2 regions of the Muricoprocola aceti genome follow, and region 2 is predicted to be linked to the other one. Evidence: riboswitches for the same ligand, from Rfam matches in the RefSeq annotation. Region 2 holds a riboswitch; the other holds the start of a gene.

Region 1 (4,218 bases), on a different contig from region 2:
GCTTGATGGCACGAAGCGCAAGACTGTCCGTATAATCAGATGCCATAATGGAAACATAGGCTTCAATAGCATGAGTCATAACATCAATACCGGATGCACAGGTCAGACCCTTTGGTGCACTCATCATGTTGTCAGTATCTACAATGGACATATTCGGCATTAATTCATAATCAGCCAGCGGCCATTTGATTCCAGTCTCACGGTCGGTAATGATCGCAAATGGTGTCACTTCAGATCCGGTACCGGATGAAGTAGGGATTGCGATAAAATAGGCTTTCTTTCCCATCTTAGGATAAGTGTAAACTCTCTTACGGATATCCATGAAATCCATGGACATTTCTGAGAAATCTGCATCTGGATTTTCATATAATACCCACATGATTTTTCCGGCATCCATAGCAGATCCGCCGCCCATTGCAATAATACAGTCTGGTTCAAAGGCTCTCATTGCTGCCGCCCCTGCTCTTGCACTTGCCAGAGATGGATCTGGTTCTACATCAGAGAAACAGGTATGTACAATACCCATCTGATCCAGTTTGTCTTCTATCTTCTTTGTAAAGCCATTCTTATACAGGAAAGAGTCAGTAACAATAAAACATCTCTTCTTACCCATGACATTTTTCAGTTCATCCAGTGCAACAGGCGTACAGCCCTTCTTAAAATATACCTTTTCCGGAGTGCGCATCCAAAGCATGTTTTCTCTCCTTTCTGCAACGGTCTTAATATTGATCAGATGTTTGACACCAACGTTCTCAGAAACAGAGTTGCCACCCCAGCTTCCACATCCCAGTGTCAGAGACGGAGCCAGTCTGAAGTTATACAGATCTCCGATACCACCCTGTGAGGAAGGAGTATTGATCAGAATACGACAGGTCTTCATCATAGTTGCATGCTTTGCCATTTTTTCTTTTTCATTAACATTAATGTAAAGAGATGATGTATGGCCATAGCCGCCGTCTGCTACCAGCTGAGCAGCTTTTTCCAGTGCCTCATCAAATGTCTTAGCCTTGTACATAGCCAGAACCGGTGACAGCTTCTCATGAGCAAATGGTTCACTGATATCTACGGAATCCACTTCACCGATCAGGATCTTTGTCTCTTCCGGTACTTCTACTCCTGCCATCTTTGCAATGGTAGCTGCTTTCTGACCAACGATCTTGGCATTTAAAGCACCATTAATCAAGATCGTGGATCTTACCTTATCCAGTTCCTCTTTTTTCAGGAAATAGCAGCCACGGTACTTGAATTCTTCTTTTACTGCCTTGTATACACTTTCCAGAACTGTAACAGACTGTTCCGATGCACAGATCATACCATTATCAAATGTCTTGGAATGAATAATAGAGTTTACTGCCATCTTCACATCTGCTGTGTCATCAATAATCACAGGCGTATTACCAGGACCTACGCCCAGTGCAGGCTTTCCGGATGAATAAGCTGCCTTTACCATACCCGGGCCGCCGGTAGCCAGTATACAGTCTGCTTCCTGCATCACTTTATTGGTCAGCTCCAACGATGGAACATCAATGCATTTGATAATACCTTCCGGTGCACCGGCTGCTACTGCTGCATCCAAAACAATCTTTGCAGCTGCTGCGGTACAGTTCTTAGCCCGCGGATGTGGACTGATAATGATACCATTTCGTGTCTTCAGACAGATCAGCGTCTTAAAAATAGCGGTAGACGTAGGATTCGTGGTAGGTATCACTGCCGCAATCACTCCAAGAGGTTCCGCAATTTTGGTAATACCATAGACAGGATCTTCTTCAATTACACCACAGGTCTTTGTGTTCTTATAGGCATTGTAAATATATTCTGCCGCATAGTGGTTCTTGATTACCTTGTCTTCCAGTACACCCATACCCGTCTCTTCTACAGCCATTCTGGATAATGGAATACGTGCCTTATTGGCTGCTGTGGCAGCTGCCTTAAAAATGGCGTCCACCTGTTCCTGTGTGTAGGTAGAAAAAATCTTCTGTGCTTCGCGAAGTTCCTTCATCGCAAGTTCCAGATCCTCGAGAGTTTCAATGGTGTTCTTTTTGATTGTTTTGTCAGCCATCAGTTTCCTCCTTTAAAATATTCATTGTTAATTATTTAACTATAATAGATTCTACCTTATCGTCAAAAGATTGTCAATGTGCACTTTTTACATATATCTGGGAATAAAATCAAAAGAAATAGACAAATTGATAAAAAATAATCAAGAGTAAAAAAATCCCCGGCAGCTGCGGATCTGCCGGGGATTCATGCCGTTCTCTTGTCATGCGGATTAACAAGAATCTCCGGTATGAAGGAGGTATTTGTGTAATCTCCTACTTGAGATTCATCCATCAAATCAAACATTCTAATTTACCATTAGAAAAAAATGTGCCTGCTCACCCATGCAGTCACGTCTCACAAACGACTTCGTCGCTTGGTTGGATGCTTGCGCTGTATCTGGAGCACATCTCATTTATTAAGCAGGTTTCCTGACTTACAGATCATCGTATGATTCCGCCTTCTCACATCTTAGGGTTATGCAATGGCTGTTGGACCTACTCCCTGATTACAGTGACCAGTTCGCTTGGGATTCTCACCCAAATTCCCTTTTCATGATTACTCATGCACTTAATAAAGTAATATTCAATTACACACTGATAGTATAGTGCAATACTGCCAGTTTGTCAATTGAGTTATACAACTTTTTTAACAATTTTTATTGAAACCGTCGTTTTTATCTTTTTCGGAACAGATCTTTTAAGATCTGTTCAGCACTCTTCTTTCGATAATGATCTGGATCTGTCATCACAGATTTGCCGGATATATCCCACCGCATCTGATGATAGTCTGTCAGATAAGAAATACCCCTGCTGCAGTCACCAAACTTTTTATACCAGACAGGATAGTATTTTTTCATATATTTCCTTGCCAGTTTTACTGCCTGGCTGTTGGTCTTTCCAGACGGAGTTGTGGTGCCGCATAAGGTCACACCAGGTGGACTGGAATGAAGGAATACCACGCTCCCATCTTTACAGGATCCAACTACTATGTAAACATGACCGGCTGGAGTGCTCATAATATCTCCTGCTTTATAATTTTTTACTTTTGATCGTTTTGTAAAAGTTCCCCACCCACGGCTGGCATAATTGCGTGCCATATTCTGTGCATACAGCACATAACCTTTCTTTCCGTCAGTTTCTTCCAGCACATTATAAATACACCATCCAATATACCCGGAACAATCCAGGCCTTTGGATGACTGAAACAGATATTTACGATAATTATAACCTTTTTTCTGCTTTTTGTAGAACTTTTTCCAGGATGCACTTACTCCAAGACGTCTGGCTTCTTTGCTGGCACCATTTCTGCTCCATCCACCGCCCCATACATACATGGTACTTCCTACCGGCTGAAGCCCGGTCTGCAGCAGTTCTTTTATGGTTGTCTGTCTGCCTGCAGCCAACACAGAAGAAGAACTTATCATCAAAATACAGAAAAAGCACAGACAACACCATGTTAATCTCTTTTTGCTTTGTTTCATCGCTTCTCCCTTATTTTTCTCTTTCCAATTGATCTTCCAAAAAGGATAAAAGACAGTCAGGGGAATCCTGGCTGTCTTTTTTTCCGTCACTTATTCATAAAGGCTTATGCTAAAGTTCTCATAGCAGCTTCCACTACATGTCCTACCAGTACAGAAGTGGTAACACTTCCTACTCCTCCAGGAACAGGTGTAATGGCATCTACGATTGGCTCTACTGCAGCATAATCAACATCGCCACATAATTTACCTTCTGCATTGACATTGATTCCTACGTCGATGACAGTCTGTCCTTCTCTGACATATTCAGCGCCAACTACACCGGCACGTCCGGCTGCTACAATAATGATATCTGCTTCACGTGCTACGGATGGCATATCTACTGTCTTTGTATGACAGATCGTGACAGTGGCATTCTTCTTTACCAGCATCATAGCTGCCGGTTTTCCAACTACAAGGCTTCGTCCAATCACAACTGCTTTCTTACCGGTGCAGTCGATCTGATAGTGATCCAGAATCTCCATACAAGCCTGTGGTGTACAAGGAGGGAAACCAATCTTCTTTCCAGTAAATACTCCAGACATAGACAGATCTGTCATGCAGTCTACATCTTTCTCTGGTGCAAGTGCATTTTCGATCACTGCCTGATCCAGATGCTTTGGTAATGGACGGAATAACAGTACGCCATGAATATGAGCATC
Region 2 (4,218 bases):
GGCTGGGAGAACCGGTCATGAGTATAAAAAGCAGAGATTAGAATGATGATTTCTGCTTTTTGTAACCAGAGTATGTCAACTGGAAAAGAAAAATGGTTGACAAATAAAAACATTACACCTATAATATTGTCAACTGAGTTATATGAAAAGTTAACAATACAAGAGCGAGGAGTAATGAAAAAATGAAAACACAGAGTTCTATTCAGAAAGTGGTAATGACAGGCATGTTGGCTGCAGTGATGGCAGTCATGTCTCAGATTCAGTTTCCCCTTCCATCGGGTGTACCGGTAACCATGCAGACCTTTGCTATGGCGTTGGCAGGATATATTCTGGGATGGCGGTATGGACTGGCATCGACAGTTGTTTATATTCTACTTGGTGCTGTGGGAGTTCCGGTATTTGCGGGATTTTCCGGTGGATTAGGATTCACAGTTAGCCCGGCTGGCGGTTATATCTGGGGCTTCCTTCCAATGGTTGCATTGTGTGGTCTTGGATATGAGAAAAGATCTATGCCGGCACTGATCGGATTGTCCGTAGCAGGTCTGGCCTGCTGTCATATCCTTGGAGTGATCCAGCTGAGCATTGTAACCGGACTGAATGCATGGGGTGCATTCCTGACAGGCTCCGCACCATATCTGGTAAAGGATCTGGTATCTCTGGCAGCAGCTTATGCAGTAGCAAAAGCAGTACGCAAGGCACTGACCAGTGCAGGAGCACAGATGGTCTGAGTGGTTGAAATGATATAGAATGATAATACAGAGCAGTAAAAAGTATAGATTTATACTTGCACTGCTCTGTTTTTATGTTATGATTAAAAAAATATGCTGTGGAAAGGGAGAAAGCAGCTGATAATACAGCAGGCAGGAAGCTGCCAGATAAGGGGGAAAAATGAAACAGGGAAGAAGAATGCTATTGTTATTGCTGTTGATGTTGCTGTGTGCCGGATCGAAGGACTGTATGGCAGCAAAGAAGCCAGAATTGTCGTCCAGACAGTATCTGCTGCAGATGGGAAAGTCTGTCAGATTGAGATTAAAGGGGGACAGAGCCATACAGTGGAAAACATCAAACCCGGCGGTTGCAACGGTGCAGAATGGAAAAATAAATACAAACAGCTGTGGAACAGCATGGATTACCTGCACGGGCAAGAACAAAAAAACATATAGCTGTCTGATACGTGTAGTCGGACAAAAGAAAACGGAAGAGAAACAGACATACCGGGTAGCACACAGGGGATACAGTTTCAGGGCACCAGAAAATACTATGGCATCATTTTTACTGGCAGCAGATAAAGGATATCAGTATATTGAATGTGATATTCAATTTACGAAAGATAATGTACCGGTGATTTTGCATGATGCGCGGGTAGATCGTACTTCAAATGGGCATGGGAGAGCAGATAAATATACCTATGCACAGCTTCGGAAACTGGATGCCGGATCATGGAAGTCATCAAAGTATGCAGGGGAAAAGATACCAAGCTTACAAGAAGTGTTGAGATATTGTGTACAGAAGGATGTGATACCGTATCTGGAACTGAAGAATGGAAGCGGGTTGACAAAAGCAAAGTTTCGCAAGGTTTATAAAATGGTGCAGGAGTCAGGATTGCAGAATCGTGTAGTGTGGATCTCTTTTAACTTTCAATATCTGAAATGGGTGAAAGAAATGGATCCAGTCGCAGAAATCGGCTATATTCCTAAATCAGAGTCAGTGGAAGCCATGGTTCAAAAGGCAGAGAAACTGAAAAGTGGAAAAAACCGCGTATTTTTGTGCATAAAAAGGGCAAAAGTGAGTGCCAAAATATTGGAATCATGCAAACAAAAAGGAATAGGAGTATCAGTTAGAAATATCAACAGTGAGAAAACCTGGAAAGGGCTGGATGCATATTGTATGTCGGCAATTGGAAACGGTTTTTAAAAAAGGATTCCCACCATCATTTTGACGAAGCCTTTTTTCGCGCTATTCGCAAAAAATACGGTTCTGTAGTATGTTTTTTTCAGCAAACTACGGAGGAGGAACCAGAATGGGCGGACATTATGGCAAGGACCTTTATAACGAACTGATGGAAGTGATGGTTCAGTCAGAAGGCGAAACTGTTATAAAGAGAAGACATTTTTTATAAATACTATTGACAGTTGTTTCATGAACCATTATATTAAAAATAATTAGATATTTGATGTATGTTCTTGCCGAAAGCAAGATGAAAAGGGAAACCGGTGTAAGTCCGGTACGGTCCCGCCACTGTAAGAGGGAGTCGGTTATCATAATGTCACTGCAGAAATTGTGGGAAGACGATAACAGATGCAGAACTCAAGTCAGGAGACCTGCATACATTAGGGAATTGGTTACTTCTTACGGTGTATAAGAGAACAATATAGTATGTTTTACAGCGCACCCTAAAAGCAATAAAAGGGTGCTTTTTTATTTCATTCAATTCATATGATATTGCATTTTTATTACGCGTCGGGAAGAAAAAGTGGAAATATTTTGTAATATGAGGGCAGTATGATATGAAAAAATGGTTAACGAAGCAGAAGTAAGAGCATTTCAAAATTATCTGGAAAACTATATTGATATCACGTTTCTTGTAGATTTTATCTATTCAACAGGAATCCTCAGTGCAGAAGATGAAATTACATTTATAGAAGAATTGCATGAAAAGGGAGTGAAAGGGATTATCTCTTTTCTTTCTACTGATCTGGAACAGGTACTTCCGGTTTGTGAAGAATATGGGACGTACTATGTCCGGGGTTCAGGAACCATCAGCAGACTTTGACTCATTTAAAGCGTTTACAGAAAAATTATGAAATAGATAAATGCAGTTCCATATGAATTAGAATTAGTATGAAAAGATAGAGATGTGAAAACACCGATATCATCATAATAATGCAACAAAAAGATAAGGATAAGGAGAAAGAAAATGAAAAACAAAAAAAGAGAAGCCATGATGATTGCAGCAGCAACCGCAGCACTGCTGTCTATGGGAATTACCGCAAATGCAGAAGATAAGGTATTGAACTTTGGATGTGCCATGTATACAGATGGTGTAGTAAATAGTGCCATGGATGAAAATGCTGGATGGAATGCCATGAGATACGGAATTGCGGAAGCCCTGTTCAAATTTGATGACAATATGGAAGTAACACCATGGCTGGCAGAAAGTTACGAAGTAAATGATGAACATACAGAGTGGACGATTAAGCTGAAAGATGGTATCAAGTTTTCTGACGGCTGTGATCTGACTCCATCCAAAGTGAAAGCATACTTTGATCATATGAAAGAAGTAGGACCATCCGGATCAGCAAAACCAGAAAAATATCTGGAATTTGAAGCAGAAGTAACAGCTGATGATGAAGCAAATACTATTTTCATTAAAACAAGTAAACCATATGCGAATCTGATGGGGCAGCTCTGTCATCCGACGATGGGTATCACAGACGTAGAGCATATCGAGAACTTCGATAATGGAATTATCGGTACCGGTCCTTACAAAATCGAAAAGTTTAATGGTGTTGGTGTTGGATATGAACTGGCTGCCAATGAATATTATCGTGAAGATGTACCTTATGACAAAGTAAATCTGATGTTTATGGGAGACAACTCCGCAAAGGCAATGGCACTTCAGAGTGGACAGGTAGACCTGGTAGAAAATATTACGAACGTAGCAGATATTCAGAGCTTTCAGGAAAGCGATGCGTATACAGTAGATATTGCATCTGGTGTGCGCTGCGGATTTTCATGGATGAACTTTAACGGAGTGCTGGGCAACAAAACACTGCGTCAGGCGATACTGATGGCAATTGACGATGATACAATTTGTAACTCAAAGACAATTGGCGGACTTTATACTCCAGGTTTCTCAGTTCTGCCATCTACACTGAACTATGGTTATGATGAACTGGAAAATCCATATACCTATGATCCGGAAAAGGCAAAACAGATTCTGGATGAAGCAGGAATTGTGGATACAGACGGAGACGGAATCCGTGAACTGGATGGTCAGAACATCAATCTGAGATATATTTCTTACGAAAACCGTCTGCTGAATGATTTCTCAGATGCTAATGCACAGTATCTGGCAGAAATTGGTATCGGTGTGGTTCCGGAATACGGCAGCTCTGATGATCAGTGGAGCAAACTGGCAGCTCTGGATTATGATCTCAATAATAATAACTGGATGACAGTTGGTACAGGAGATCCTCTGGCCTTTATGGCAAACTG

What was found. Region 2 has a riboswitch for cobalamin ahead of OCV47_RS12085 (hypothetical protein). Riboswitches for the same ligand answer to the same signal wherever they lie in the genome.
Region 1: another riboswitch for cobalamin. It lies ahead of adhE (bifunctional acetaldehyde-CoA/alcohol dehydrogenase); the one in region 2 lies ahead of OCV47_RS12085 (hypothetical protein).

Annotation. Positions count from the first base shown of each region.
Region 1 covers NZ_JAOQKE010000001.1:217,469-221,686, forward strand. The annotation lists gene adhE (bifunctional acetaldehyde-CoA/alcohol dehydrogenase) at 1-2,059, opposite strand, end outside; cobalamin riboswitch at 2,442-2,626, opposite strand; gene OCV47_RS01100 (hypothetical protein) at 2,714-3,520, opposite strand; gene OCV47_RS01105 (bifunctional 5,10-methylenetetrahydrofolate dehydrogenase/5,10-methenyltetrahydrofolate cyclohydrolase) at 3,625-4,218, opposite strand, start outside.
Region 2 covers NZ_JAOQKE010000017.1:58,332-62,549, forward strand. The annotation lists gene OCV47_RS12070 (glucose PTS transporter subunit IIA) at 1-41, shown strand, start outside; gene OCV47_RS12075 (biotin transporter BioY) at 183-728, shown strand; gene OCV47_RS12080 (glycerophosphodiester phosphodiesterase family protein) at 889-1,914, shown strand; cobalamin riboswitch at 2,161-2,343, shown strand; gene OCV47_RS12085 (hypothetical protein) at 2,516-2,773, shown strand; gene OCV47_RS12090 (ABC transporter substrate-binding protein) at 2,918-4,218, shown strand, end outside.